Regions from separate parts of the Nocardia sp. CY15 genome, predicted to be linked through region 1. Evidence: riboswitches for the same ligand, from Rfam matches in the RefSeq annotation. Region 1 holds a riboswitch; each other region holds the start of a gene.
What was found. Region 1 has a riboswitch for S-adenosylmethionine ahead of GVY39_RS06300 (rhodanese-like domain-containing protein). Riboswitches for the same ligand answer to the same signal wherever they lie in the genome.
Positions count from the first base shown of each region.

Region 1 (10,227 bases):
CGGCCGAAACCCGTCGCCTTGACCTTGGCTCCGCGGTCGACGAGATCGAGCAGGAAGGGCACGCCTTCCGCGGACATGCCCAGGTGGTCGACCGACAGCGCGGGCAGCTTGGAGATGACCGGTTGCAGCGAAGCCAGCATGGTGCCGTCGATGTAGACCTCGACGTGCCAGCCTGCCAGCTCGTAGGCGCGCAGCGCCTGCAACGTCATCCCGGTGATGTCGGTGGCCGCGCGCTTGAGGTTGAACCGCAGCGCGCGCACACCTACCCGGTCCAGTTCGAGGATCTCCTCGTCGGTGGCGTCCAGATCGAGCCGGGTGACGCCGACCCAGCCCTCGCCGAGTTCGGCGAGGGCGGCCTTCAAATAACTCTGGTCCGTGCCCTGGAACGACCCGCTGACCACCGCGCCGCCTCCGATGTCGTATCGCGACATGCGCTTGCGGTAATCGGCGATGGTGAACGGATCGGGCAGGTAGCCCTCGTTCTCGGCCAGCGGAAACCGCGGGTCGAAGATGTGCAGGTGGGCATCGAACACTTGTACAGAATGCCTCAGTGTCGGAATTTCCGCTGCCACAGCGGGGGTGCGGCGGTGGCAGCGGCGTCGGTCACCGCGGTGTGATCAGACCTTGTGCGGCTCGCTGGCGCGCAGCATGTCCTCGCGCTCGACGACCTTGACCCGCTCGCGGCCCTCCGGCTCGCCGAGCGAGCGTTCGTGCGCGTCGAGGCGGTACCAGCCTGCCCAGGTGGTGAACGGAATGCCCTTGCTCTCCAGGAACTCGGTGACGGCCTCGGGCTCGGGTTGCTCGGCCGGGGTGAAGCCGGGAGCGTCGTCCAGCAGGCAGGCGATGGTCTCGTTGGCGTCGCCCTTGGTGTGGCCGATCAGGCCGACCGGGCCGCGCTTGATCCAGCCGGTGACGTAGGTGGCGGGCAGGTAGCGCTCGGCGCCGTCGGCGTTCTCGTCGGCGATCACGCGACCCGCCTCGTTCGGCACGGTGCCCGCCTGGTCGTCGAACGGCAGCTGGGTCAGGTTCTGCGACAGGTAGCCGACGGCGCGGTACACCGCCTGCACGTCCCAGTCCTTGAACACGCCGGTGCCCTTGACGTTGCCGGTGCCGTCGAGCTGGGTGCGCTCGGTGCGCAGGCCGACGACCTTGCCGTTCTCGCCGAGCACTTCGGCGGGGGATTCGAAGAAGTGCAGGAACAGTTTGTGCGGCCGGTTGCCGACGTCGCGGATGGCCCACTGCTCGAGGGTGTTGGCGACCATGTCGACCTGCTTGGAATGACGGCGCGCGGCTTCGGAGCCCTCGTCGTAGTCGATGTCCTCGGGGTCGACGATGACTTCGATGGTGGGGGAGTGGTCGAGCTCGCGCAGTTCCAGCGGGGTGAACTTGGCCTGGGCGGGTCCGCGGCGGCCGAAGACGTGGACCTCGACGGCCTTGTTCTCCTTCAGGCCCTTGTAGACGTTCGGCGGGATCTCGGTGGGTAGCAGCTCGTCGCCGGTCTTGGCCAGCACGCGGGCGACGTCGAGCGCGACGTTGCCGACGCCGAGGACCGCGACCTTCTCCGCGTCCAGGGGCCAGGTGCGGGGGACGTCGGGGTGGCCGTCGTACCAGGAGACGAAGTCGGCGGCGCCGAAGGAGCCGTCGAGATCGATGCCGGGGATGGGCAGCGCCCGGTCGGCGTTGGCGCCGGTGGAGAAGATCACCGCGTCGTAGAAGGCCCGCAGGTCGTCGAGAGTGATGTCGGTGCCGTAGTCGATGTTGCCGAGCAGGCGGACCTGCGGCTTGTCCAGCACCTTGTGCAGGGCGGTGATGATGCCCTTGATCCGCGGGTGGTCGGGCGCGACGCCGTAGCGGATCAACCCGAACGGCGCGGGCATGCGCTCGAACAGGTCGATGCTCACCTCCGCATCGGACTTCATCAACGCGTCGGCGGCGTAGATCCCAGCCGGCCCGGCGCCCACGATCGCGATGCGCAGCGGGCGGGTCCTCGCGGTGTGCGCGTCAGGCCCGGAGGAGGAAGCCTGCGTCACCACGGAGGGCTCGCGCACACCGCCATCCGATACTTCACTCTGTTCGGTCATCTCTTTACGCGCACCTTTATGGTCGAAACAATTAATGACGTCTGGGCTTAGCTTAGGCTAAGTTGACGCACCGGCTCGGTCGCACCCGTCCGGTGCGGACGCCGGCGTTGCCGGCTCGTGGCTGCACGGTGCTCCGTTCGCCGCGGCGATGAGCTGCCGATTCGCTATGACAGCAGGCCGCCGTCCCGCGATTCTATCGGGATGGTCCATACCGCCCCGCGTCGGTGCGTGAACTCGGCGGATGCCATCGCATGTCACATTCCTCGCTTACCCGCTCCCGCGCCGCCTATCGCGCCCCGCCCGCAGCTGGTCCGCGCCGCCACTGTCTCGAGCCGGGGGCCGAGCGCTCGATACCGGCGCCGACCAGGGATCATCGAGCCATGACCGAACAGCAGCCGACCGCGGGCGAGGACGAGATCATCCGGGTCGATCAGACCGACAAGCGCTCCGCGGCCCCGTTCGTCGCGGCAGCGGTGGTCGCGGTGATCGTGCTGATCGCGATCGTGCTCGGTGGCGTGCTGTCGCCCGCTGAGAAAAATGTCACAGAAGCCGACCGCATCGTGGCGGCCGTGCGCAACTTCGTCGACGGCTCCAACCGGAGCGACATCGTGCCGCCGCCCGGCACCGCGTGCCAAGGATTCGACGCCGACCGCTCGCCCCTGGCGGGACAGGACGGCGCCGGAAAGCCCGTCGAGATCGCGAAAATCGACCCGCCGATGGTGGACGGCGACCGGGGCAAGGCGACCGTCACCACGACGGTGGACGGCAGGGCGGCCACCTCCACCTGGATTCTCACCAGATCCGGCGACAAGTGGCTGGTCTGCACCTGAGCGTTCCCGCAGTGTGAGCCATCGTTTGACACGATGACCCGGGTCGGTGCAATCTCAGTCGAAGGTCATGAGAACCAGTGTCAAGCCCCGGCATTACTGGTCGGCAACCCTCCTCCGCGGTGGGGTGCTCCGGGTGACGACCTGGCGGCGCCTCGGTCCCGGGCGCGGCAAGTGCGGATTCGCAGGAGGTGCACATGAGTTATGCCGGTGACATCACTCCGCAGCAGGCATGGGAACTGTTGCGGGACAATCCCGACGCCGTCCTCGTGGACGTGCGGACAGAAGCGGAATGGAAGTTCGTCGGCGTCCCCGACACGAGTTCGATCGAACGGCCGACCGTGCTGATCGAGTGGGTCGATTCCACGGGCGCCCGCAACGAGGCCTTCGTCGAGCATTTGAAGCAGGCGCTCGACGGCCACGACCCCGAGGCCCCCGTCGTCTTCCTCTGTCGCTCCGGTCAGCGTTCGGTGGGCGCCGCGATCGCCGCCACGTCGGCGGGCTACCGCACCTCTTACAACGTGCTCGAGGGCTTCGAAGGCCCTCTCGACGAATTCGGGCATCGCGGCGGCGCCGGCTGGCGCGCCCTCGGACTGCCCTGGCGGCAGTCGTGATCACCGGCGGCGCGTTCGACAAGCCGCTGCCCGACGGCGTCGGCCCCGCGACGCTGGGCGTGCGCGGCGGGCTGCGGCGCTCCGGTTTCGAGGAGACCGCCGAGGCGCTCTATCTGACCTCCGGCTTCGTCTACGAGAGCGCCGAGGCCGCCGAGGCCGCGTTCACCGGCGAGGTCGAGCACTTCGTCTACTCCCGCTACGGCAACCCGACGGTGGCCATGTTCGAGGAGCGGATGCGCCTGATCGACGGCGCCGAAGCGTGCTTCGCGACCGCGAGTGGCATGTCCGCGGTGTTCACCGCGCTGGGCGCGCTGCTGAAGGCGGGTGACCGGCTCGTCGCCGCGCGCAGCCTGTTCGGCTCGTGCTTCGTGGTGTGCAACGAGATCCTGCCGCGCTGGGGCGTGGAGACCGTCTTCGTCGACGGCGAGGACCTCGACCAGTGGGAGCAGGCGCTGTCGGTGCCCACCCAGGCGGTGTTCTTCGAGACGCCGGCCAATCCGATGCAGACCTTGGTCGATGTGCGCCGGGTGACCGAGCTGGCGCACGCGGCGGGCGCGAAAGTCGTGCTCGACAACGTGTTCGCCACTCCGCTGCTGCAACGCGGCTTCGAGCTCGGCGCCGACGTGGTGGTCTACTCGGGCACCAAGCACATCGATGGGCAGGGTCGGGTGCTCGGCGGGGCGATCCTGGGCGCGAAGGACTACATCGACGGTCCGGTGAAAACGCTGATGCGTCATACCGGCCCCGCGCTGAGCCCCTTCAACGCGTGGACGCTGCTCAAGGGCCTCGAGACGATGCCGCTGCGGATACGCCATTCGGCGGAGGCCGCCCTGCGTATCGCCCGCTTCCTGGAAGATCATCAGGCGGTCAGCTGGGTGCGCTACCCGTTCTTGGCGTCGCATCCGCAGTATGCCCTGGCCACCAGCCAGATGAGCGCGGGCGGCACCGTGGTTACCTTCGAGCTCAACGCCCCCGAGCACGAGGCGAAGAAGCGCGCTTTCGAGGTTCTCAACCGGTTGCGCGTGGTCGATATCTCCAACAACCTCGGTGACGCCAAGACCCTGATCACGCACCCGGCGACCACCACGCACCGCGCCATGGGCCCCGAAGGCAGGGCCACCATCGGCCTGACCGACGGCGTCGTCCGTATCTCGGTGGGCTTGGAAGACGTCGAAGACCTCCTCGCCGATCTCGAGCACGCCCTCTCCTGATCCCGCCGCGCGCGGGCAAGGGGTCAGGGGAATCTCGGGCAGCTGTGCGGCGTGTCAGGAGCGCCGTTCCATCTCGGCGAGATGGGCGATGTTGGCCTGGTCGTCGGGGGCGGAGCTGGGTTCGGTCGTGAACCACGCGTCCAGTATTTCGCGGAGTTCGGCGCTGGAGGTCGAACGCAGACTCAGGGCCAGGACGTTGGCGTCGTTCCAGGTGCGGGCGCCGGCCGCGGTCGAGGCGTCCGCGCAGAGGGCGGCGCGGACGCCGGCGACCTTGTTGGCCGCGATCGAGGCGCCGGTACCGGTCCAGCAGCAAACGACGGCCTGATCGGCCCGGCCGGAGGCGACGTCGCGGGCCGCCGCTTCGCTTGCCCACGCCCAGTCGTCGCGTTCCTCGTCCGATAGCGCGCCGTGCGGCACGATCTCGTGGCCGCGCTTGCCCAGCTCCTCGACCAGCTCCCGAGCCACCCCGGCCCACTCGTCCGCCGCCACCGAGATCCGCATGCACTCAGCGTAGTTCCCGGTTCGCCCAGGCGTCGTGCTTCCTACCCGGCGTTCGACGGCGCTGCGAGGATTGACAGTATGTTGTCAATTATGACAGGATACTGTCATGACCACGAAGACAGTGCACATGGCCGTTTACGACACGCTCGCCGACTGGGAGGTGGGCGCGGCCACCGCGCACATCAACAAGTCGAGCTGGCATCGGGAGCCGGGAACCTGGCAGGTGCGGACCGTCGGCCCGACGGCGGAACCGATCACAACGATGGGCGGGATGCGCATCGTGCCGGACCTCGTGCTCGCCGATCTCACGCCCGCCGACAGCGCGATGCTGATCCTGCCGGGCGCCGAGACCTGGGAGGGGCCGGAGCTGGAGCCGTTCGCCCACAAGGCGCGCGAGTTCGTGGACGCGGGTGTTCCGGTCGCCGCGATCTGCGGGGCGACGTTCGGCTTGGCCGAGGCGGGCCTGCTCGATACGCGCAGGCACACCAGCAATGTCGCGGAATTCCTGCTCTACAGCGGGTATTCGGGCGCCGAGCACTATGTCGACGAGCCTGCCGTCACCGACGGGGACGTGATCACCGCCAGTGCGAGCGCGCCGTTCGAATTCGCGCGCGAGGTGCTCGGCAGGCTCGGGGTGTACGAGCCGCATGTGCTCGACGGCTGGTACCGATTGTTCGCCCACGCCGATCCGGCCGGGTGGGCGGTGCTCGCGGAGTACGACGCGCAGCATGCGTGAGCGAGGGATATCGGAGGCTCGGCATGACCGGTGAACAGGAGCTGTTCGCCACGGCGGCGATCACGTCGTTCCGTTTGAACGGTCAGTTCCTCGCGGTGGCCGAGGAACTGGCGCGACCGGCGGGTCTCACCGCCGCTTGGTGGCAGGTGCTGGGCGCGGTGTTGCGGACGCCGCTGCCCGTCGCCGGGATCGCCCGCGAAATGGGCATCACCCGCCAGAGCGTGCAGCGCATCGCGGATCTGCTGGTGGACAAGGGACTGGCCGAATACCGTCCCAACCCCGCGCACCGCCGCGCGAAACTCGTCGCAGTCACCGACGCGGGGCTGGCCGCGGTCCGCCGCATCGACCCGCAGCACAAAGTGATGTCCGAACGGCTCGCGGACGAACTCGGCCCCGAGCAGCTCGTGCGCACCGTCGAGGTGCTCACGAAGCTGTCCGCCGCGATGGACGCGATCACCACCGACGCCGACTGAGGGCGGGATTTCCTCGAATGGCTCGGACGCAGAAGGAATCACGCATCACGGCCGATCGGTGCGCGTGACGGTGTTCGGACCGGAAGCGTCCAGCCCTGATCTGGTGGGCGGCTGTCGGCCCGCGCACCAGATCAGGCCGTGAACGGGGACTTGGTCTTGCCGATCAGGTCGGCGACGGAGTCCACCACCATCGTGGGCCGGTAGGGGTAGGCCTCGAAGGACGCGCGGGTGGAGATGCCGGAGGTGACCAGGATGGTGCGCATGCCCGCTTCCAGCCCCGAGATGACATCGGTGTCCATCCGGTCGCCGATCATCACCGAGGACTGGGAGTGCGCGCCGATGCGACGCAATGCGGAGCGCATCATCAGCGGGTTCGGCTTGCCGACGTAGTACGGTTCGCGGCCGGTCGCGCGGGTGATCAGCGCGGCCACCGAGCCGGTCGCGGGCAGCGAACCTTCGCGGGACGGCCCGGTCGGGTCCGGGTTCGTCGCGATGAAACGGGCCCCTCGCTCGACCAGCCGGATCGCGGTGGTGATCGCCTCGAAGGAGTACGTGCGGGTCTCGCCGAGCACGACGTAGTCCGGATCGCTGTCGGTCAGCACATAGCCGATCTCGTGCAAGGCGGTGGTGAGCCCGGATTCGCCCACCACGTAGGCGGTTCCGTTCGGCCGCTGTTCGCTCAGAAAGGTAGCGGTGGCCAGCGCGGAGGTCCAGATCGCTTCTTCCGGGATGTCCAGGCCGGTGTGGCGCAGCCGCGCCTGGAGATCGCGCGGGGTGCGGATCGAATTGTTCGTCAGCACCAGGAACGGCGTCTCGTTGGCGCGCAGTTCGGCGAGGAACTTGTCGGCGCCCGGGATGAGGTGGTCCTCGTGCACCAGCACGCCGTCCATATCGGTCAAGTAGGACAGGATCGGCTCGTCGTCTGCGGTCACGCGGGCCATTATCCGCTATCGCCCCGCGACCGAAACCGGCACGACCGGCCGGGCCGGTGCCGTCGGCATCTTCGGCCGCAGAAACATTCCACCCCCGGCACGGCGTTCTCCTGTTACGGCCGGTCGAGGTGGGCCTGCGATCGCCCCACTGCGAAGATCATCCGCGCCGGGCCATCGGCAGGGGCGGCGGCAGCGTTGGCTACTGTCGATGACGGATCGCGATGGCAGCGAAACGAAACGCGAGGAGCGTGGCAGATGAGCGGACTCAAGCTCGGATACAAGGCATCGGCGGAGCAGTTCGGTCCGCGTGAACTCGTGGAGATCGCGGTGCTGGCCGAGGAACACGGCCTGGACAGCGCCACCGTGAGCGACCACTTCCAGCCGTGGCGGCACAAGGGCGGGCACGCGCCGTTCTCGCTGGCCTGGTTGGCCGCGGTCGGCGAGCGCACCAAGCGCATCCAACTCGGCACCTCGGTGCTCACCCCCACCTTCCGCTACAACCCCGCGGTGATCGCCCAGGCGTTCGCCACCATGGGCTGCCTGTATCCGGAGCGGGTCATGCTCGGCGTCGGCACCGGCGAGGCGCTCAACGAGATCGCCACCGGGTACACCGGCGAATGGCCGGAGTTCAAGGAGCGTTTCGCGCGTCTGCGCGAGGCGGTCGACCTGATGCGCGCCCTGTGGACCGGCGACCGCGTCGACTTCGACGGGCAGTACTACAAGACCGTCGGCGCCTCCATCTACGACGTGCCCAAGGGTGGCATCCCGATCTACGTCGCGGCGGGCGGCCCGCTGGTCGCGCGATACGCCGGGCGCGCGGGTGACGGGTTCATCTGCACCTCGGGCAAGGGCATGGATCTTTACACCGAGAAGCTGATGCCCGCGGTCGCCGAGGGCGCGGCGAAGGCCGGACGCGGCGTGGAGGACATCGATCGGATGATCGAGATCAAGCTCTCCTACGACACCGACCCGGAACTGGCCCGGGAGAACACCCGCTTCTGGGCACCGCTCTCGCTCACCGCGGAACAGAAGCACAGCATCACCGACCCGATCGAGATGGAGGCCGCCGCCGACGCGCTGCCGATCGAACAGATCGCCAAGCGCTGGATCGTCGCGAGCGACCCCGACCAAGCGGTCGAACAGATCAAGCCCTACCTCGACGCCGGCCTCAACCACCTGGTCTTCCACGCCCCCGGCCACGACCAGCGGCGCTTCCTCGACCTCTTCCAACGCGACCTGGCCCCCCGCCTGCGCGCGCTGGCCTGACGTTTCCCGACCGGCACACCACGCGGTGGCCTTCTCGGCCGCGACGGTGTGCCACTCGCGCGATCACGCCCGGCGGAGGGCGAAGATGCGCAGGTCGCGGGTGGTTCGGGAGCGGTAGGCGGCGTAGGCGCCGGTGATGTCGACGAAGCGCTGGAAGATGGCGGTTTTATCCGGATCCTCGACGGGGGTGGCGGTTACCTCGAGGCGCCGACCCGCGATGGCGACTGTCGCCTTGGGGTTCGCCAGCAGATTGGCGGTCCAGGCGGGGTGATGGGCCTGGCCGAAATTGCTGCCGATCACGTAGAGCGTGTCGCCGTCGTGCACGTACAGCAGCGGCTGCGTGCGCGGTCGGCCGGATTTGCGACCGATGGTGGTGAGCAGGATGACCGGCGCGCCGATCGGTCCGAGCACGGTGTATTTGGCGTGGGTGCGTTCCAGGACCGCCCGGTCCAGCGGGGTGAGGGCGCGGACGAGCCGGGAACCGAGCTTCGTAGCCGCGAATCTACTTGCCGCGCGGGCGTATAGGTTGGTGCGCGAACCCCACTGCCGATCCGGAAATTGCTCAGCCATGCCCGGACTATAGCGGCGAGCGGCAACGGCCACGGCGGCTTCGGGAGGCGGCGCTGCTCGCGCTCTCGTTGTCGCGGCGAACCCGTCGCGTCGGGACTCGCCCCGAGCAGGTCCGCGTCGCGCTGGACCCGCTCTCGAGCGGGAGAGGCCCGGGTCACGCGGCCGGTGCCGACCGTCGCGTGGCACGGCCCGGTAGCCGCCGGTTCACTAAGCTCTCGGTCATGGCCGACAACGCTCCATCCGCCGTGTACATCGCCTCTCCCGAAGGCGACACCGGTAAATCGACGGTGGCTCTCGGGGTACTGCAGATGCTGTGCGCGACGACCGCGCGGGTCGGGGTGTTCCGTCCGATCACGCGCTCGACCACCGGGCCCGACTACATTCTCGAGCTGCTGCTCGAGCACAGTACGGCCGACATCGACTACGCGCAGGCGATCGGCACCACCTACGAGCAGGTGCACGCCGACCCGGACGCCGCGATCAGCGAGATCGTCATGCGCTTCCACGAGGTCGCGAAGATGTGCGACGCGGTGGTCGTGGTCGGCAGCGACTACACCGACGTGGCCAGCCCCAGCGAACTGCGCTTCAACGCCAGGATCGCGGTCAATCTGGGTGCACCGGTGCTGCTGGTGGTGCGCGGCGCGGACCGCACCCCGGCCGAGGTGAAGCAGCTGGCCGAGCTGTGCGCGGCCGAGCTGTCGCACGAGCACGCGCAGCTGGTCGCCATCATCGCCAATCGCTGCGACCCGGAGCGACTGGAGGAGGTGTGCGCGGCGCTGCGCGATTTCGGCGTCCCGTCGTGGACGCTGCCCGAGGTCCCGCTGCTGATCGCGCCCACCATGGCCGAGCTGTGCACGGCCGTCGGCGGCGAGATGTACAGCGGCGATCCGGAGTTGCTGCACCGCGAGGCGCTGAAAGTCATGGTCGGCGGCATGACGGCCGAGCACATCCTGGAGCGGCTGGTCGAGGGCGTCGTCGTGATCGCCCCTGGCGACCGCTCGGATGTGCTGCTCAGC
Region 1 is NZ_VUOT01000002.1:102,845-113,071, forward strand. Features, by position in the region: gene GVY39_RS06285 (amidohydrolase) at 1-533, opposite strand, end outside; gene GVY39_RS06290 (FAD-dependent oxidoreductase) at 618-2,081, opposite strand; gene GVY39_RS06295 (hypothetical protein) at 2,462-2,911, shown strand; SAM riboswitch class IV at 2,975-3,091, shown strand; gene GVY39_RS06300 (rhodanese-like domain-containing protein) at 3,106-3,522, shown strand; gene GVY39_RS06305 (O-succinylhomoserine sulfhydrylase) at 3,519-4,733, shown strand; gene GVY39_RS06310 (RpiB/LacA/LacB family sugar-phosphate isomerase) at 4,788-5,234, opposite strand; gene GVY39_RS06315 (type 1 glutamine amidotransferase family protein) at 5,341-5,970, shown strand; gene GVY39_RS06320 (MarR family winged helix-turn-helix transcriptional regulator) at 5,994-6,443, shown strand; gene GVY39_RS06325 (HAD-IIA family hydrolase) at 6,575-7,333, opposite strand; gene fgd (glucose-6-phosphate dehydrogenase (coenzyme-F420)) at 7,631-8,641, shown strand; gene GVY39_RS06335 (nitroreductase/quinone reductase family protein) at 8,705-9,211, opposite strand; gene pta (phosphate acetyltransferase) at 9,433-10,227, shown strand, end outside.

Region 2 (10,227 bases), on a different contig from region 1:
TACACGGAAGGCGCAGGTGCCAGCACCGACCCGCGTATCGGTCGCCCTCGATCGAGGTAGCAGGACGCACGCGCTCGACCGGCGTCGGTCGAGTGACCGTATGACGCGGCTCCTCGTATTTCGTACGCGGGCAGCGCGCCGGGTACGACGCGCATCGTCCGCGTACGCCCGATGCCGGTCAATGGCGAGGGGGTCTGCAAGAATCGGGGCGTGACCGATGCCGACACGCCTATCACGGAGCACCGGGGCCGGCGACGAAGTCTCGGGGCGCAGTTCTTGCGCTGCCATCTGCCTATGGTCGTCGTGACGCTTGTCATCGTGGTGGCGGTGGTGTTCGTCGCGTCCGATCGGTGGCGGCGGGGGGCGTTCTTCTTCGGCGGTGCGACGCTGCTGGCAGCGGCATTCCGGTTGTGCCTGCCGACCGCGCGGGTCGGGTTGCTCGCGGTGCGCAGCAAGCCCTTCGACGTCGGCGCGCTGACTTTGCTCGGGTCGAGCATCCTGTTCCTCGCGGCCACGATCAACACGCTCGGCGTCGGCTGACAGGTCGGTGATCGGAGGGCGACCCGGCCGAGCCGAGTCGCCCCTCCGTGATCAGCGGGCAGCGGCGTATCGCTCGGCGAAGACCGTTCGCTCGCGCGGACGGCGTCCGGGATGGGGTGGGTGGGCGTCGCTGTAGCCGATGGTGACCAGCACCGCGATGGCGAGATCATCGCGGTCGCCGATACCGATGGCCTGCTTGACCAGGTCGGCGTCCCAGCCGTTCATCGGCGCGGAGGCCAAACCGAGCCCGGTGGCGGCGAGCATCGCGTAGGTGGCCGCGATCATCGCGTTCTTGACCGCGTTCTCCCGCAGCAGTCCGCGCTGCTCCAATGCCAGGTACTCGGCGCGCGCGTCGAACAACGCGGTGAACTCGGCGTTCCACGCGCCGTTTCGGCCGGCCAGTTCGGCGATATCGGCGTTGTGGTCGCGCCAGGCGGCGGGATCGGCGACGAAGACGAGCACTACCGGCGCCTCTCTCGGCTGCGGCTGGCCGAACGCCGCCTCCGACAGCGCCGCGCGGCCGGACTCGCTGGTCACCACCACGATCGACCGGTCCTGCATGTTCCACGCACTCGGTGCTTGCATCGCCAACTCGACCACCTCGTCGACAAGTGCGGATGGCACGGGGTCGGCGCGGTAGTGCCGCACTGTACGACGTCCCCGGATCGCTTCGGACACCGAGATCTGCTGTATCTCCATGATTCTTACTATCGGAGAGTGACACTCCAATGGAAAGACGGCACTTTATAGTGCGCTACACTCCATCAGGTGCCCACCTACGTGGAAAGTTCCGGCCTGCCCGCCGATGTGTACTCCGCGAAGTGCCCCACGCGGGAGGTCCTCGACCACATCGCGGGCAAGTGGACGGTGCTGATCATCGACGCGCTCGCCGACGGCACCCTGCGATACACCGACCTGCGCCACCGGATCGGCGGCATCTCCCAGAAGATGCTGACGCAGACGTTGCGCCAACTCGAGGCCGATGGATTCGTCACGCGCACAGTGCATCCCACCGTCCCGCCCCGGGTGGACTACACGCTCACCGAACTCGGCCACAGCCTGCGCACGCCCATCGCGGCGCTGCGGGACTGGATCGAAACCAACATCAACCGGATCGAGGCGGCCCGACGAGCAGCGGCGGGGTGACGGCCCGGCACCGAATGCTCGGGGCCGGTCAGCGCTTGGTCCGGATGCCGTCCCGAGCGAGTCGCATGGTCTCGGTCAGCAGTTTCGACACCGCGGCCGCCTCGGTGAGGAACCCGTCGTGCCCGTCACGCGAGTGCACCACCTCGAGTCCGTCGCAGCCGGGTAGGAGATCCGCGAGTTCCTGTTGGGTCCGCAGCGGGTACAGCCGGTCGGAGTCGACGCCGCCGACCACGCAGGGCACCGGCGTCGCGGCGAGCGCCGCCTCGATGCCGCCCCGGTCGCGGCCGACGTCGTGGCGGTTCATCGCCTCGGTCAGCAGCACATACGTGGCGGGATCGAAACGCTTGCACAGCTTTTCGGCTTGGTGATCCAGGTAGCTCTGCACCGCGTAGCGGCCGCCGGTCCACGGGTCCTCGTCGTCCTGAGGTCTGTTCTCGAACCGGTGATCGAGCTCGAACTCGGTGCGGTAGGTCAGGTGCGCGATCCGCCGGGCCAGGGCCATGCCCGTCAGCGGAGCGCGGCCGGTGCCGTGATAGTCGCCGCCCTGCCAGTCCGGATCGGCCTTGATCGCCGCGATCTGGGTGGTCTGGGTGCCGATCTGGTCGGCGGTAGCGCGGGCGCCCACGGCGAGGACCAGCGCGGCGGCGACCCGCTCGGGTGCGCCGACCATCCATTCCAGCACCCGCATGCCGCCCATCGACCCGCCGACCACGGCGGCGAGCCGCTCGACGCCGAGCAGGTCGAACAGAGCGGCCTCCGCGGTCACCTGATCGCGGATGGAGATCTCGGGAAACCTTGCGCCCCAGACCTTCCCATCCGGAGCGAGCGATGACGGCCCGGTGCTGCCCTTACAGCCGCCGAGCACGTTGGTCGCGATCACGCACCATTCGTCGGTGTCCAGCGGCGCGCCTGGCCCGACCATGCCGTCCCACCAGCCGGGCATCGGGTGCACGTCGTCGGGTCTACCGACGACGTGCGAGTCGCCGGTGAGGGCGTGCTCGACCAGCACGACGTTGTCCAGCGCGGGGGAGAGCTCACCCCAGCGCTGCACCGCGAGGTGCACGTCCGGGATGACCGCTCCGTTCTCGAGTCGCACATCGCCGATGGCCACGGTGCCGAGCTGTCCATCCGGGGGCGGCAGGACGATGGCGGAGGCCCGCACGCTCTGTTCGGTACCCACGGTCACGTCGTCGCCGCCGCGAAACCGGCGCGCAGATCGGTCGGCATGGTCTCGACGCCGACGCCGACGCCGACGCCGACGCCGACGGCGGAGCGGACCGGTCCGGAAGCGACTCCGAGGACGAGCTGTGCCTCGAGGGTGAGCTGAGAATGCGTCATCGACGCACGGTGAATCACGAGGGGACGCACATCCCCGATGGTAGCCACGCGGCTGTGCAGGGCTGATCCGTCCCGCGCGGCGTCGCCGAAGGTGTGCGAACCGGTCCGCTGGACCGGCAGCGCGGGGGCGTGCGTGCCGTCGGTGGTCCGGCCCGCACGGCTGCGCTCGGTCTCGAAGGACCACTGCACCGGGTCCTGCACGGCCCCGGGCGCGATGGATTCACTCATGGTTTGCTCCCAAGAAGGTGTTCGCCGGTATTCGGGGGGTTAGCGGTGTGTACGACAACACATGCCGGCGACCTCCTACTACGCGCTTGCTCCCGGCTTTCGGGAGCCAGGTCATCACCCGGAGCACCCCACCGCGGTTGGAGGGTTGCCGATCAGCGAGCCGGGGCTTGGCGCTGGTACTCATGACCTGCCCGGCATCATAACCGGCGGTCGGTCAGCCTCCGAAATCCTCCACCGACTTCACTCGCCGCCGGGCTGCGGCGCGACGCGGCAGACGCGCACGAATTCGTCGAAGGTCTCGGTGAACGCGGTGCGTCCCGCTTCGGCCGCGGTGGCCAGATCCTCGTCCAGGAACAAGTCGTCCGAGCACTCCATGCCGACATGGCCGATCAGTTGCCAGGTGCCGACGATGAGCCGCACCGCACGGGCGTCCGGTTCGGCACCGAGGCGCTCGGCGACCACCGCCGCGATCGCGGTCCGCTTGTCGTCGGCGTGTTCGAGACTGCGCGCGCTGACCGACGGACTGCTGCGCAGAATCCGCTGTACCTTCTGGAACTGCCGGAACGACAGCGGGTCGGCCGGACCGGCCTCGGAGGCTCGATCGACCACCTGCAGGAAGGCCTCGCGCAACGCCTCGAGCTCGTTGCCCGTGCGGGGCATTCCGCGCAGAGTCTCGGCGATGGTGCGCCCGAAGTCGTGGACGGGCCCCAGGACGATGTCCTCTTTGCTGTCGAAATAGCGGTTGATCGTGCGCGGTGAGACATCCGCCGCGTTGGCGATCTGCTCGATGGTGGTCGCGTCGAAGCCCTGCGTATCACACAGATCGAGGGCGGCCGCCATGATGCGCAGCCTGGTCTGCTGCTTCTTGCGTTCGCGCAGTCCTGCCGTCGCCGGGGCCTGGTCGGCCGCTGCGCCCGCGCCCATCGGCGCCGATGACTCGAGCATGTCCTCATGGTAACGCAACCCGCCGTTTTCCTGTCCGTAACCGACAAATGTCGTACTACGACATTTTGCGCTTGACGCCAAATGTCGCTCAATGACAGGATGGTTCCCGACATCGAGGAACGAGGAGACAACGTGACCGAAACCGCGACAGCGGTGCACGCATCGCGAAAGCCGGGCAGTTCAGCGCGCTGGCTCGCGCTGGCAGTGATCGCATCGGCCCAGCTCATGGTGGTCCTGGACGCCACCATCGTGACCATCTCGCTGCCGTTCGCGCAGCGCGATCTCGGCATCAGCGACGGCAACCGGCAATGGATGCTCACCGCCTACACGCTGATCTTCGGCGGTCTCCTGCTGCTGGGCGGCCGGCTGGCCGACTACCTCGGGCGCCGCCGAATTTTCATCATCGGCCTGATCGGTTTCGCCGGCGCTTCGGCTTTGGCCGGTCTCGCGCAGAACGGAGCGGAGCTCTTCGCAGGACGCGCGTTGCAGGGCGCGTTCGCCGCGCTGCTCGCCCCGGCCGCGCTCTCGCTGCTGTCGGTGACGTTCACCGAGCCGGGTGAGCGGGCCACCGCCTTCGGCGTGTTCGCGGGCATCTCCGCGGGCGGCGCCGCGCTCGGCCTGATCGCGGGCGGCGCGCTCACCGAGTACGCGTCGTGGCGCTGGTGCCTGCTGGTCAACACGCCGATCGCGTTGCTGGCGTTGCTCGGGGCGCTGGCCTGGGTGGCGAAGGACCTCCCGGCTCCGCGCAGCGGCGGATACGACGTGCCCGGTGCCGTCACCGTGACGTTCGGGTTGATCGCCATTGTGTACGGATTCAGCCGCGCCGCCGACGACGGCTGGCTGGCCGGAAGCACCCTCGCGCTGCTCGTCGCCGGGCTCGCCCTGCTCATCGCCTTCGTCGTGATCGAACGGCGCTCGTCGAACCCGCTGCTGCCGCTGCACATCCCGGGGGAGATCAACCGGGGCGGCGCGTTCCTCGCCGCGCTGCTCATCCCGATCGCCATGTTCGCGATGTTCCTGTTCCTGAGCTACTACTTCCAGATCACCCTGGGCTACTCGGCGCTGAAGGCGGGCTTCGCGTTCCTGCCTTTCCCGGCGGGCATCGCGATCTCGGCGGGACTCACCAGCGCCCTGCTGCCCAAGCTCGGCCCGCGCCCGCTGATGCTGGCAGGCGCCGTACTGGGCGTCATCGGGCTGGTGCTGCTGGCCCAGCTGAGTTACGGCGACACCTTCCTCTCCGGGGTGCTGCCCGCTCAGGTGCTCATCGCGCTCGGCATGGGTCCGCTGTTCGTGGGGATGCAGACGGTCGCGCTGCATCAGGTGGAGGAGGAGGACTCCGGCGTCGCCTCCGCGCTGCTGAACGCCGCGCAGCAGGTGGGCGGTGCGGTCGGGACGGCGCTGCTGACCACCATCTCGGTGCAGGTCGCCGAGGGCTTCGCGCGGGACAACCCTGGCCTCGACAACCTGGCCGCGCGAGCCGCGATCCACAGCTACGACGTGGCCTTCTACGTCGGCGCCGGGTTCTTCCTCGCCGCCATTCCGATCATCGCGCTGATGATCCGCGACCGGCCCGAGAACCTGATCGAAGGTTCGGAGGAGCAGGGACGGATCCCGGCCACCGTCTGATCCGCTGAGACCGAGGTCCGCGCAACGTCACGGGTTGCGCGGACCTCGTCGTCTGCGGGGAGTGGTTGCCGCGCCGTAACGGAAGGCGGATCATGGCGACGGCGCCTGTTCGCGCTGCTGGGAGCCGCCGCCGACCTACCAATCGGTAACAAAGGTGGCGCATCTCACTGTGGGGGCTGCCCGTGCGGTGAGGACTCGGGCAGCAGTACGCTTGTCTTGTTTGCACCACACGTCTCGCCGACAACGCGGGACATATACGTTGTCTGTTGGAACAGCTGGGGTCCGCTCACAAGCGTGTTCGCCTGGCCGTGCAATGAGGGCACCATCCTAGGAGGACACGAAGATCCATGTCCAAGATCAAGGTTGAAGGCACCGTCGTAGAACTCGACGGCGACGAGATGACCCGGATCATCTGGCAGTTCATCAAGGACAAGCTGATCCACCCCTATCTCGACGTGAACCTGGAGTACTACGACCTCGGTATCGAGTACCGCGACAAGACAGACGACCAGGTCACCGTCGATGCCGCCGAAGCCATCAAGAGGCACGGCGTCGGTGTGAAGTGCGCCACCATCACCCCGGACGAGGCGCGCGTCAAGGAATTCGGTCTGAAGAAGATGTGGCGTTCGCCCAACGGCACCATTCGCAACATCCTGGGCGGCACCATCTTCCGTGCCCCGATCATCATCTCCAACGTTCCCCGGCTGGTACCCGGCTGGACCAAGCCGATCATCATCGGCCGCCACGCCTTCGGTGACCAGTACCGTGCCACCGATTTCAAGGTGTTCCAGGGCGGCACCGTCACCTTGACCTTCACCCCGGACGACGGCAGCGAGCCGATCGTGCACGAGGTCGTGAAGATGCCCGAGGACGGCGGCGTGGTCATGGGCATGTACAACTTCCGCAAGTCCATCGAGGATTTCGCGCGGGCGTCGTTCAACTACGGCTTGCAGCAGAACTACCCGGTGTACATGTCCACGAAGAACACCATCCTCAAGGCCTATGACGGCATGTTCAAGGACACGTTCCAGGACATCTTCGACGCCGAGTTCAAAAGCCAGTTCGACGCCGCGGGCCTGACCTACGAGCACCGCCTCATCGACGACATGGTCGCCTCCTCCATGAAGTGGGAGGGTGGCTACGTCTGGGCTTGTAAGAACTACGACGGCGACGTGCAGTCCGACACCGTGGCACAGGGCTTCGGCTCGCTGGGTCTGATGACCTCGGTGCTGCTCACTCCCGACGGCCAGACCTGTGAGGCCGAGGCCGCGCACGGCACCGTCACCCGGCACTACCGCCAGCATCAGCAGGGCAAGCCGACCTCGACCAACCCGATCGCGTCGATCTTCGCCTGGACCCGCGGCCTCGAGCACCGCGGCAAGCTGGACAACACCCCCGAGGTCATCGGCTTCGCCCAGACCCTCGAGGACGTCGTCATCAAGACCGTCGAAGGCGGCCAGATGACCAAGGACCTCGCGCTGCTCGTCGGCGGGGACCAGGGCTACCTGAGCACCGAGGAGTTCCTCGGCGCGCTGGACGCCAACCTGGCTCGCGCACTGCGCTGAGCGTTTCCGGCGCCGCGGCCGTCTCGGCGCCGAACCGCGGGGCCGAGCCGCTCGGCCGACTCCGGCGCTGGGTATTCACTCACCCAGCGCCGGGCGAACACCATCGGGCACCCGCCCCACCTGCAGTGGAACGGGTGCCCGGACTGTTCTTGTCAGAACGGATCACTCGGAGTGCCGCCCGGTTGCCGGAATGCGATGCCCGGGCGGGGTGATTCGTCCGTATTGCGCGGATCGCCATGTCGAACTGCACGATTCCTCGCCGCCCCGTGGTCGAACTCACGTGTGCTGGGGAAGCGAATACCAGCCGCGAACGGTTACATGAACACGTGACCAGCCCCGGGACCACCCGCACCACCGCGCCGCCCCAGCGAACCGATTGGCACGTACCGGCCATGCTGGCGCTGGCTCTCGGCGGGTTCGGCATCGGGACGACCGAATTCGTCACCATGGGTTTGCTGCCGGACATCGCCTCGGCCATGCACGTCTCCGAGCCGACCGCAGGGCACGCGGTGTCGGCGTACGCGCTCGGCGTGGTGATCGGCGCACCCCTGATCGCGGCGCTGTGCGCGCGGGTGGCGCGCAAGCGGCTGCTCGTCGCGCTGATGGTCGCGTTCACGCTGGGCAACGCGGCGACCGTGCTGGCCCCCTCATTCGAGACGCTGGTCCTGGCACGGTTCGTCTCGGGATTGCCGCACGGCGCCTACTTCGGTGTCGCCTCGCTGGCCGCCGCCACACTCGCCCCGGTCGGGCAGCGGGCGAAGGCAGTTGCCGCGGTTATGCTGGGTTTGAGCGCCGCCAACGTTGTCGGCGTTCCCGCGGCTACCTGGCTCGGCCAGCATCTCGGCTGGCGCGACGCGTTCGTGGTGGTCGCGCTGATCGGAGTGGCCACCGTCGCGGCGTTGCTGCGCTTCGTCCCCGAACTCGACGGCATCACGGTGACCGACCCGAGGACCGAACTCGGCGCGCTGCGCCGCCCGCAGGTGCTGTTGACACTGCTGGTCGGCGCCGTCGGATTCGGCGGAATGTTCGCCGTCTACACCTACATCGCCACCACGCTCACCGACGTCGCGGGTCTGCGGGCCGCACTGGTGCCGCTGGTGCTGATGCTCTTCGGCGTCGGCATGGTGATCGGCAACATCGTCGGCGGCGTGCTCGCCGACCGCGGCGTCGACCGCGCCATCTTCGGCGCGATGATCGCGATGACCGTCATCCTCGGCGGCTTCGTCGTCGCCGCGCACAACCCCTACGCCGCGGCCCTCGGCGCGTTGCTGGTCGGCGGCTCCGGAGCCGCGCTCGCTCCCGGTCTGCAAACCCGCCTGATGGACGTCGCCGCCGACGCCCAGACGCTCGCGGCCGCCCTCAACCACGCCGCCCTGAACATCGCCAACGCCGCGGGGGCCTGGCTCGGCGGACTGGTCATCGCCGCGGGCCTCGGTTACACGGCCCCGGCCCTGGTCGGGGCCGCCCTGGCCGCATCAGGCGTGTTGCTGTTCACAGTGACGGTGTGGGCAGCGCGCGGATCGCGGCCGGGTAGCAAGGTCATCGAGCCGGCGAACGCGGTAGCGCCCATCGCGCGGGCGCGTCGGTCCGGACAGGACTAGTCGACGCGGCGTGCTGCGAGTACGCGGCCCGCGATCTCCTGTAGGTGCGCGGAGGCGCGGCGCCAGCGGCGGTGGGCGCGTTCGGTGTCCGGGTCGATGAAATTGGAGATCAGGATGCCGCGCAGGGCGTCCATGGCCGTGTAGACGAAGTCGCGCGCCTCCTTGCGGCGCACGTCGTCCGGCACGACACGGGCGACCGCCAGCAAGACGGCGTTGTTGACGAACGGCTCGACCTTCTCCATCGCCGCGGCCAGCACCGGATCGGTCCGCCCCGCCACCCACAGTTCGACGGTCGCGATGAACAGCGGGCCCTGGTGGAGGTCCCATAGGAACTCCAGCACCGCTGCCACCGGATCGTCACCGGCTTCGACCCGGGACATCTCCCGCATGGCGGTCTCGGCGCGCAGCTGCGCCAGATGGCTGATCGCGGCCACGACCAGATCGGTTTTCGAGCCGAAGTGATGCACTTGGGCCCCGCGGGTCACCCCGGCGCGTTCGGCCACCCGCGGTGTAGTCGTCCCCGAGTACCCGTACTCGACCAGGCAGTCCACCGTCGCGTCGAGCAGCCGGGTGCGCATCTCGGAGCTGCGCTGCTCCTGCGTCCGGCGCTGCTGCTTGACGACTACGCTCCTGGCCATCGCTCGATCCTACACTTACATACAACACTGTATGTTCCGGCTGCCGGGCTGAAGGTGCCGATATGTCGGGGGCGAGAGATCGGCGTGACCTCGGTCGTGCGCCGCGTTCCCTCGGGCGAATTCCGAAGAAGCTGTTGGAGCTGAGTGCTAGCGCCGGTCCCGGGAACAAGCATGTCTCACTGTATGTAGCAGGAGGGCTGTAAACACCTGGTTGTTCGGTCAGTTGTCGGGGCTTCCGAACGGGCTCTTGCTCACTTACATACAAATATGTATGTTTGTTTTCAGCTCGTTCCGGGTGCGCACTGCGGCGCCCACACAATCTGAGGAGTTCGATGGCGAACAAGGTCTACGTCGTCGGTGTCGGGATGACGAAGTTCGAGAAGCCGGGCCGACGGCAAGTCGAGGAAGCCGACGGCACCACCCGAGCCTGGGACTATCCGGACATGGCGAGGGAATCGGGGAGCAAGGCGCTCGCGGACGCGGGCATCGCCTACGACCTGGTGGAGCAGGCCTACGTCGGCTATGTCTACGGCGAATCCACCTCCGGCCAGCGTGCCGTCTACGAACTCGGGATGACCGGCATCCCGGTGGTCAACGTGA
Region 2 is NZ_VUOT01000006.1:132,179-142,405, forward strand. Features, by position in the region: gene GVY39_RS10500 (DUF3017 domain-containing protein) at 295-540, shown strand; gene GVY39_RS10505 (nitroreductase family protein) at 592-1,239, opposite strand; gene GVY39_RS10510 (helix-turn-helix domain-containing protein) at 1,309-1,686, shown strand; gene GVY39_RS10515 (homoserine O-acetyltransferase) at 1,715-2,833, opposite strand; partial or broken gene GVY39_RS34335 (O-acetyl-L-homoserine sulfhydrolase) at 2,869-3,096, opposite strand; SAM riboswitch class IV at 3,330-3,440, opposite strand; gene GVY39_RS10525 (TetR family transcriptional regulator) at 3,493-4,197, opposite strand; gene GVY39_RS10530 (MFS transporter) at 4,297-5,823, shown strand; gene GVY39_RS10535 (NADP-dependent isocitrate dehydrogenase) at 6,171-7,388, shown strand; gene GVY39_RS10540 (MFS transporter) at 7,715-8,989, shown strand; gene GVY39_RS10545 (TetR/AcrR family transcriptional regulator) at 8,986-9,627, opposite strand; gene GVY39_RS10550 (lipid-transfer protein) at 9,960-10,227, shown strand, end outside.
Region 2: linked by a shared signal. The riboswitch ahead of GVY39_RS34335 (O-acetyl-L-homoserine sulfhydrolase) and the one ahead of GVY39_RS06300 (rhodanese-like domain-containing protein) in region 1 are both predicted to bind S-adenosylmethionine.

Region 3 (10,227 bases), on a different contig from region 1:
CGGGTTGCGGGGGGATGCGCGCCGTGCACAATCTCACCGACGGGCAGGTCCTCGACGCCCTGCACAGCAACTTGCTCGCGATTCCGCTGATTCTCGCGTTCGCTGTGTGGGTGACGGACTGGACCGTCCGGGCTTGGCGTGGCCAGAAGATGCGGCTGCCCTCGATCAGCAAGACCACCATGTGGACCTTCTTCGCATTGCTCGCGATCTACACCGTGGTGCGCAATACGCCGTGGGGAACCCTGTTCACACCGGTGTAACAAGCCGGTATGCGGGCACCCCGAGGTATGAACGATTCGCTGAAGACCCGGGTGCGGCAGAAGTTGCTGCGCCAGCTCGTCGAAGATCCGCGGGACACCGAGCACGACGACCCCCGCCAGATCGCCGTGGAAACCGATCTGGACGCGCTGGCCAACGTCTCGGAGGACGATCCGCTCGTCGAAGAACTCGCCACACGTTATCTCGTGTTCTGATCAGGCCGTCGACGCGCCGCCATAGGGCGGTAACTGCGGCAGCCGCTCGGCGAGCAACCAGCTTTCCCACAGGGGACGCAGCGGCACCAGGCTGTAGTGCCCCGCCAGATCGGTGAATTCCTCGGTGGTCACCGACGAGTGGCGGTAGCGAATGGTCCACTCGCGCAGTAAGTCGAAGAACGTCGAGTCGCCCAGTTCCAAGCGCAGGGCGTGCAGGGTGAGCGCGCCCCGTTTGTAGACGCGATCGTCGAACATGCGCTGCGGTCCCGGATCGCCGATGACGATGTCCTGCGGCTCGCGGGAAAGATTGTGCCGTGCCGCGCGGGCCAGCTGATCGGCGGTTGGCCCGCCCGCGGCCTCCGACCAGATCCATTCCGCGTAACAGGCGAAGCCCTCGTGCAGCCAGATGTCACGCCACTGCCGGATGGTCAGGCTGTTGCCGAACCACTGGTGGGCCAGTTCGTGCGCGACCAGCCGTTCGGCGCCGCGGCGGCCGTCGCAGTGGTTGGCTCCGAAGATCGAGATGCCCTGCGCCTCGATCGGAATCTCCAGCTCGTCGTCGGTGACGACCACGGTGTAGTCCTCGAACGGGTACGGGCCGAATTTCTCGCTGAAGACTTCCAGCATCATCGGCTGACGCGCGAAATCGTAGTCGAAAGCGGTGCGCAGTCGCGGCGGGAGGACGGCCTGCATCGGTACCGGGGAGTGCGAGGAGCCGATGCGGTGCTTGCGATAGTGACCGATCTGGACGGTGGCCAAGTAGCTCGACATCGGTTCGGGCTGCTCGTACACCCACGTGGTCTGACTGGACTTGGTCTGCTTGCGCAGCAAAGTCCCGTTCGCCACCGCGTAGTACGGCGAATCGGTGGTGATCGAGATCCGGTAGGTCGCTTTGGAACTCGGGTGGTCGTCGCACGGGAACCAGGACGCGGCGCCGTTGGGCTGGCTGGCCACGAGCGCGCCTTCGGTGAGCTCCTCCCAGCCGACTTCGCCCCACGGCCCGCGCACCGGTCTCGGGGTGCCGCCGTACTGCACCACCAGCGCGAGCACGCCGCCCGCGGGGATCCGCTGTTGCGGCGTGACCACCAGTTTGCCGTGCTGGTGGGCGAATTTCGCGGCCTTGACCCCGTTGACGAACACCTTCGAGACGCTCAGCCCCTGAGCGAGATCGAGGGCGAACCGGGGCCGCGCCTCGGTGGTCACCGCGGTGATCGCGGCGCGCGCGGTGAGCCGGTTGGCGGCCACCCGGTAGGCCAGATCGAGTTCGTATCGGGACACCCGATACCCCCGGTTGCCGTTCTGCGGTAGGTACTCGTCGATGGGGGCTTCGTAGAACTTGCCCGCCATCAGCTCGCCCCGGGGTCGCCCGTGAACCAGGGCGCGATCGGGTTGCCCCACCAGCGCGTCGAGGCGGGCACCGCGTCACCGCGCATGACCAGAGAGGCCGGGCCGACGGTCGCGCCGTCGCCGATCGCGGAGGCGGGCAACGCCACGCAGTGCGGTCCGAGGGTGGCGCCCGCACCGAGGGTGACGGTGTCCATGGCCATGATCCGGTCGTGGAACAGGTGGGTCTGCACCACACAGCCGCGTTCCACGGTCGCGCCGTCGCCGAGAGTCACCAGATCCGCCTCCGGTAGCCAGTAGGACTCGCACCATACCCCGCGGCCGATGCGGGCGCCGAGGCCGCGAAGCCAGAGGTTCAGGACGGGCGTCCCGGTCGCCGCGCGCGCGAACCACGGTGCGGCAACCGTTTCCACGAACGTGTCGGAGACCTCGTTACGCCAGACGAACGAGCTCCACAGCGGATGCTCCTCGCTGCGGATTCGTCCCACCAGCAACCATTTGGCGGCCACCGCGCTCGCTCCGGCGACGGCGCCCGCCGCCAGCAGCACCAGCCCGCTGAGCAGTCCGGCGGTGAGGTGGCCGAAAGTTCGCGCGAGCCAGGCCAGGGTGAACAGCACGCCGAGGCCGATCGCGAAGGTCACCAGGACAGGGAACAAGCGGCAGGTTTCGACGAGGCCCCTGGCGACGCGCAGGCGTAACGGCGGGTCGAAGGTCCGCGCGGTGTCGGCGCTCTCCGCGGCGCGGCGCAGCCGCACCGGCGGGCTGCCCAGCCAGGACGAGCCGGCCTTCGCCTTGGACGGCGCCGCCGACAGCACCGCGACCAGGCCGTTCTTCGGCACCCGGCGGCCGGGCGCGGTCATCCCGGAGTTGCCGAGGAAAGCGCGCTTGCCGACCTTCGCCTCACCGATGCGCAGCCAGCCGCCGCCGAGTTCGTACCCGGCGATCATGGTGTCGTCCGCCAGGAACGCCCCGTCGGCGACGGTGGTGAACTTGGGCAGCAGCAGTACCGTGGACGCCTCGACGCTCTTGCCCACCTTCGCCCCGAGCGAGCGCAGCCACAGCGGCGTGAGCAGGCCGGCGTACAGCGGGAACAGGAAGGTGCGCGCGGAATCCAGCAGCCGCTCGGTGGCCCAGGCCTGCCAGCCGACGCGGCTGCGCACCGGGTGGTAGCCCTCGGTGAGACCGATGCTCAGCAGCCGGACCGCGACGATGGTCGCCGCGGCGTACACGCCCAGGCTGAGCAGGGTCGCGAGGGGCAGGACGGTGAACGCCCGCGCGACGCCGTCGGCGAGCGTGCGGGTGTCGCGAACGAACCACGCGATGAACACGCCACCCGCGCCGATACCGAGAATCGGCATGGCGGCCAAGGCCATCGAGGTGATGCCGAAGACGCCGACCCAGTGCCGGGCTCGGTCGGGCCGGTGCGACGGCCAGCGGTGCTGGGCCTTGCCGACCTTCACCGCAGGCGAACCGGCCCACTCCTGGTCGGCCTTCACCTTGCCCGATACCGCGGAGCCGGGCGCCACCTCGGCGTTCCTGCCGATCTTCGTGCCCGGCAACAAGATCGAGCGCGAGCCGACCACCGCGCCGGGGCCGATGGCGATCGGACCGAGATGCACCACGTCGCCGTCGATCCAGTAACCGGACAGGTCGACCTCCGGTTCCACGCTGCAACCGTCGCCGAGTTCGAGCATGCCGGTCACCGGCGGGAGACTGTGCAGGTCGACGCCCTTGCCGATCTTCGCACCCAGCGCGCGAGCGAACGGCACCATCCACGGCGCACCGGAGAGGTTCTCGGCGCCGCTGGCCGCGGAGAGGCGGACGGCCGCCCACAAGCGCAGGTGCACCGATCCGCCGCGCGGATAACGGCCGGGGCGGATGCCACGCAGCAGCAGGCGCGCGCCTGCCACGCAGATGGCCATGCGGCCGGGTGGGGAGATGAACAGCGCGAACGCGACCAGCGTCCACCACCAGGACAGCTGGGGCAGCCAGGGCAGCGAGCCGGACCAGGCCGCGATGTTGCCGACGATCGCCAGCCAGGTGAGCCACTGCAGCCCGGTGAGGGTGGTGAGGGGGATGGTGGCGAGCACCTGCGCCGCTTGCGCCATCGGTGGCGTCGGTCGCACCGTCCGCTCGGCGACCGCCACCGCGGGCGTGGTCTGCTCCAGCAGGTCGGCGAGCGCGCCGAGGCGGGGATGGTCGTAGACATCGGCGACCGTGATCTGCGGATACCGTTCGCGCAGCGCGGTGACCAGTTGCGCCGCCGCGAGCGAGCCGCCGCCCAGATCGAAGAAGTCCGCGTCGAGATCGCCGACCTCCGCGCCGAGGATGGAATCCCACAGCCCCGCAACCCACTGGGCGGTGCCGGTCAGGTCGTTGTCGTCGTCGTCCTCGGCGGCATTGGGCAGCGGCCAGGGCAGCGCGTCCCGGTCGACCTTGCCGGAGGTGCGGGTGGGCAGCTCGTCGACCACCGCGAGCCTGGGCACCAGCGGCGCCGGGAGTTGTCCGGCGAGGGCGGCTCGCGCGGCCTTGGCATCGAAGTCCGCCCCCGGCCCGGTCACATAGCCGACCAGGAGCTTGTTGCCCGCCTTCGTGGTTCGGATGGCCGCCGCGGCGCCCGTGACGCCCGGGAGGTGCTGGAGAGCGTTGTCTATCTCGCCGAGTTCGATGCGCCGACCGCCCAGCTTGATCTGATCATCGGCGCGGCCGAGGAAGATCAGCCCAGCGCTGTCGTTGCGGACCAGATCGCCGCTGCGGTAGGCGCGCTCCCAGCCGACGGAGTTCAGCGGGGCGTACTTCTCGGCGTCCTTGACCGGGTCGAGGTAGCGCGCGAGACCGACTCCGCCGATCACCAATTCACCGGATTCGCCCTCGGCCACCGGATTGCCCGCTGGATCCACCACGACCAGATCCCAGCCGTTGAGCGGCAGTCCGATCCGGATCGGCCACCGGCCGTCCAAGCGCGCGGCGCACGCGACGACCGTCGCTTCCGTGGGGCCGTAGGTGTTCCATACCTCGCGAGCCGAATCACCGTTGCCCGCAAGGCGTTCGGCGAGTTCCGGTGGCACGGCCTCGCCGCCGAAGATGAGCAGGCGCACCGCCTCCAGCGCCTCGACCGGCCAGGTCGCCGCCAGGGTCGGTACGGTCGAGACCACGCTGATCTCCCGCCGCACCAGCCAGGGACCGAGATCGGCTCCGGTGCGCACCAGATCGCGTGGGGCGGGCACCAGGCAGGCGCCGTTGCGCCAGGCCAGCCACATCTCCTCGCAGGAGGCGTCGAACGCGACCGACAGACCCGCGAGTACCCGGTCACCGGGACCGATCGGAGCGTCGCGGAGGAACAGGTCCGCTTCGGCGTCGACGAAGGCGGCGGCGTTGCGATGAGTGACCGCCACGCCTTTCGGGGTTCCGGTGGAACCGGAGGTGAAGATGATCCAGGCGTCGTCGCCGGGGCCGGGCAGCGTCGACCAGGTCTCCTCGCGCTGTCGCTCCGCCGCGCGGATGCCCGCGGCGGTGGTCTCGATGCCTTGCGCGGTCACGATCGCGGTGACCTGCGCCTCCCCGAAGACCAGTTGGGCGCGCTCGTCCGGGTCGTCGGCGTCGACCGGCACGTAGGCGGCGCCGGAGTACAGGATGGCGAGAATGGTGACGTAGAGCTCGCGGGTGCCCGAGGGCATGCGCACGCCGACCCGGTCGCCCGGCCGCACGCCCGCCGTGGCGAGGCGAGCCATGGTCTTCTCGATCTCGACGACCAGCTCCAGGTAGGACAGCACGACTCGGCCGTCATCGATGGCGGGGGCATCGGGGTGCGCGAGCGCCGTCGCGGTGAGGATGTCGACCAGCGTCCTGGCCGCCGGCGCGTGATCGCCGCGCGACAACGGACGCGCCGGCGCGTCGACCTCTGTCTCGAGCATGGTGCTCTGTGCACCTCCCATCGACCTGCCTCACACTTTCCTGTTGTTGTGTCATAGCTGGGTTACCAAAGGGCAAACGCCATGCTGGCCAGTTGTCCACGGTACCCGGGGTTGTCGTCGTTTGTTGTTCACCGGACGGCGCGCGGGAGCGGCCGGTGCTGCGGGTGTTGTTGCAGGTGAGCCCGCTATTTACGGCTTTCCGCAGGGCAACAGCTGGTCGGCGGGTCAGTCTCGTGCATTCGCCACGAGATCGCTGAACCGAGGGTGTGATTCCGCTCATCGAAGCGGTCGGTTGCCTCCCGCACGGCGGTGCCGAACGTCGAGTCGCGGATCGCGGCACCGGGCGCGGTGGCAGTCGTCTGTCGCCGAGGGGTCCACGATTTCGCGAGGCAGGCGCGGCTCGCGTGTCTTCGTGGGGGTGCTTGTAATGGCTCCCACATGGTGGTTAGGTCCACGCGGTGCTCGTGGGGGACTCGGGTCGGATGTGGTTGACAGTGCCGGGGCGCTTCTGCCACTCTCGGGTCAGGTCATGAGTGCCAGTGCAAAGCCCCGGCTTGCTGGCCGGCAACCCTCCTCCGCGGTGGGGTGCTCCGGGTGACGACCCGGCCGCCGCCCGACCGGGCGCGGCAAGCGCGGACTCGACGACTCATCTGATCGCGGGTCCCTTAGCCGACGGGATTCACGTGATGACTACTGCCCTCGACAACGCCTGTGCCGCACTCGCCCAGGTCTCCGGTGACCAACTGCGCGTGCCGTTGGTGCAAGGCGGAACGGCGACCTACGCCAACTTCGACTACGCGGCGAGTGCGCCCGCTTTGACGCAGGTCAGCGAGCGTGTGCAGCAGCTGCTTCCGTTCTACGCGAGCGTGCACCGCGGTGCGGGCTACGCCTCCCGGATCTCCACCGAGTGCTACGAGGCCGCTCGCGGGTCGGTCTGTCGGTTCCTCGACACCGCCGACGACCAGGTGGTCGTCTTCACCCGCAACACCACGGACTCGCTCAACCTGCTCGCGTCCTGTGTCCCCGGCGACACGGTGGTGCTCGACATCGAGCACCACGCCAACCTCCTGCCGTGGACCAGGAATGGAAGGCGCGTCGTGCAGGCGGCGGGCACGGTCGAGGAGACGATCGGCAAGCTGGTCGCCGAACTGTGCAGCAGGCCCGCGGCTTTGCTCGCGGTGACCGGCGCCTCGAACGTGACCGGTGAGGTGCTTCCGCTGGAGCGTCTGGCCACCATCGCCCACCAGTGCGGCGCCCGCATCCTGGTGGACGCGGCGCAGTTGGCGCCACATCGGCGGATCAGCCTGCGCGACACCGGCATCGACTATCTGGCGTTCTCCGGACACAAGCTGTACGCGCCGTTCGGTGCGGGTGTGCTGGTGGGCAAGCGGGATTGGCTCGACGCGGCCCAGCCGTACCTGGCCGGTGGTGGGGCGGTGCGCGAGGTGCGTACCGACGGGGCCGAGTGGGCGCCTGCTCCGCAGCGGCACGAAGCCGGTTCGCCGAACGTGCTCGGCGCCGCCGCGCTGGCCGCCGCCTGTGACACGCTCGGTGCCATCGACGCCGAAACCCTTGCCGCGCACGAGCATCGGCTCGCCGACCGCCTCCGCGACGGCTTGGCCGCGATCCCCGGCGTCCAGCTGTTGCGCATCTGGACCGACAGTCCCGACTCCGTCGGCATCGTCGCCTTCACACTCGCCGACTTCGCCCCCGGCCACGTGGCCGCCTATCTCTCCGCCGAGCACGGCATCGGCGTGCGTGACGGACGTTTCTGCGCCCATCCGCTGCTCACCCGCCTCGGGCTGGCCGGCGCCCTGCGCGCCAGCATCGGCCTCGGCACCACCTCCGCCGACGCCGACCGTCTCGTCGAGGCCGTGGACACCCTGGTGCGCACCGGCCCCAGCTGGGACTACACCGTCACCAACGGCCTGTGGAATCCCACCCCCGAAACCCGCCCCTTCACCTCCACGGCTCCCGCCGGCGCTGCCCCCTGCTTGGTCGGCTGAGTCCGCGTACGCCCGATCAGGGCAGCGCCGCCGGATACTATCGCCGTATTCGAATCCGAGCTGAGGCGAACTTATGAGCACGCTGCCCGTCTGGGCCACCGATCCGGGGGCCCTCCTCATCACAGAGGAGGGCTACGCGGCGCTTCCCGAAGACATCCAGCGGCAGATCGAGGTGGTCGACGGCCATGTGATCATCTGCCGCAGTGGGACCTTCGAGCACAACAATGTGGCGCGGCGACTGGCCAACGCGTTGGAGCAGGCCGCCCCGGACGAGCCGTGCACCGGAGTAGTGACCGACTTCGAAATGCATTACGTGCGCAGCCGCCCGGGAAGCCCTGGTTTCTCTTTTCGCCGCCCGGACGTGGCGTTGCACCGGTGTATCAATGGCGATCGCAAGTTGACGACGGCGGACGTACTGCTGGTGGTCGAAGTCGTCTCACCAGTGTCCGAGTACGTGCTCCGGCTGACCGGCCCTTTCCCCGTGGACGTCGACTTCGCCACCTTGGACGGGGCGTGAGGCCGGGTGGCGTAGTCGGAATCTACGGTCAGTCGCCCAGGGCGGTGGGGCGGTAGTAGCGGCCGTTGTAGTACAGCAGTGGCGAGGCGGCGGGCTTTTCGTCGGTGTTGTCGTGGACGCGGGTGACCAAGCCGACGACGAAGGTGTGGTCGCCGATGGGGATCAACTGGTGCACGGTGGCGCGCAGCCAGATGGGGGTGCCGTGCAGAACCGGTTCGCCGGTGTCCAACGTGGTCCACAGTGCGCGGTCGGTGAAGCGCTCCTCGGCGGCGCGGGAGAACCGGTGGGCCAGGTGCTGCTGGTGTTCGCCGAGGAAATGGATGACGACGGACTCGGCGTCCAGCATGGCGGACAGGCTGGAGGAGGTGTGCGCGATGTTGAACGAGACCAGCGGCGGATCCAGCGACAGCGAGGCGAAGGAGGTCGCGGTGAAGCCGACCGGCCCCTGCGGCGAGTTCAGCGTCACGACGGTGACGCCCGCCGGATAGTGGCGCATGGACGCGCGATACTGCTCCGCGGTGATGCCGCTCAGATCATCGGGAATCTGTAGTCCCGTCTCCGGCCGTGGTGCGTCGGTCACATGACGAAACTACGCCCGGACGCCCGAACCGCGCGGGGTGTGTGGCCTTCGGCATGATTTCCGCGGCCCGGGCCCGAGTCAGTCCACGTCGATCGGAAGACCCGCGGTGATCCGCAGCAACTGTGGGAACGACGTGCGGAAAATGGTGTTCGGGTGCCCGCCCGCGGCCCATATCTCTCGATGGGCGGCCAGCGCGTTGTCCACCCAGGTGGGAAGGTTGGTCGGGTGGCCGACCGGCGCGACGCCGCCGATGGGCTGACCGGTCACTTCGCGCACCATATCGGCGGGGGCGCGGGTCAGTGTCCCTTCCAGGCGCGCACCGGTCTTCGCCAAGTCGACCTGGTGCGCGCCCGAAACCAGTAGCAGCACCGGGTCGTCGTCGAGCAGGAATACCAGTGATTTTGTGATCGCCCCGACATCGACGCCGAGTGCGCGCGCGGCATCCGCGGCGGTGTGCGTCGGTTCCGGCTGGGCGACGATGAGACCGTGATGGCCCCGTGAGATGAGGGTGTCCGCGACCCGGCAGGCGACCGGGGGCAATGACGACCTGCGCATCTCACCAGGGTAGAGCGATTGCGGACCGTACGCCGGGCGAGTCGCGCCGCCCGCTCAGTATTCCGGGTATCCCTCGCTGGGACCGAGCATTCCGGCGATGCGTTCGCCGGTGATCCGCGCGAGTTCGGTCACGTCGCGCGAGGAGACCGCTTCGTGCGCAACCGCTTCGAAGGCGCGGTCGACATCCCGCGGGGACAACGCGAGCAGTTCGGCATCGGCCTTGCTCAGCAGTGCCTCGCGGTCCCGGTACGGGCGAGCGTCGGCGAGTGTCGCCGCCCACGTCACGTTGCAACAGCATTCATACAGCGCGTGAACCGCGCGACCGCGGGGCATTTGGTTGAATCGGTCGAGGCCGATTCCGCGATGCATCAGCACAGTGTCCTCCGAACCCGATGAATGAGGTTTGCTGACCTGCTCATGATCCGCTTTTCTCCGAACCGGGAACCAGTAGATCACTGCGAATTCGCACAGCCTTTACACTCGCGCGACTTCCTTTGCGAGTCGCGCACGCCGGGACGTTTCCCGGGTCGGAATACCGGCCGCGACGAGTCTCGATACGCTGTACAAATGACAGATTGGCAGGCTTTCACCGTCGAAACCAAGGATCACGTCGCGCAGGTGACGCTGACCGGCCCCGGCAAGGGCAATGCGATGGGCCCCGACTTCTGGCGCGAGTTGCCGGAGGTCTTCCAAGCGCTCGACGCCGATTCCGAGGTGCGCGCGATCGTGCTGACCGGCTCGGGAAAGCATTTCTCTTACGGCCTCGACCTGCCCGCGATGAGCGGCACGTTCGGTCCGCTGCTGGCCGAACGGGCGCTGGCCGCGCCGCGCACCGACT
Region 3 is NZ_VUOT01000010.1:158,891-169,117, reverse strand. Features, by position in the region: gene GVY39_RS15080 (DUF2752 domain-containing protein) at 1-260, shown strand, start outside; gene GVY39_RS15075 (hypothetical protein) at 288-473, shown strand; gene GVY39_RS15070 (M1 family metallopeptidase) at 474-1,820, opposite strand; gene GVY39_RS15065 (Pls/PosA family non-ribosomal peptide synthetase) at 1,820-5,731, opposite strand; SAM riboswitch class IV at 6,257-6,370, shown strand; gene GVY39_RS15060 (aminotransferase class V-fold PLP-dependent enzyme) at 6,418-7,737, shown strand; gene GVY39_RS15055 (Uma2 family endonuclease) at 7,811-8,254, shown strand; gene GVY39_RS15050 (flavin reductase family protein) at 8,283-8,834, opposite strand; gene GVY39_RS15045 (YbaK/EbsC family protein) at 8,913-9,389, opposite strand; gene GVY39_RS15040 (2-oxo-4-hydroxy-4-carboxy-5-ureidoimidazoline decarboxylase) at 9,444-9,722, opposite strand; gene GVY39_RS15035 (crotonase/enoyl-CoA hydratase family protein) at 9,957-10,227, shown strand, end outside.
Region 3: linked by a shared signal. The riboswitch ahead of GVY39_RS15060 (aminotransferase class V-fold PLP-dependent enzyme) and the one ahead of GVY39_RS06300 (rhodanese-like domain-containing protein) in region 1 are both predicted to bind S-adenosylmethionine.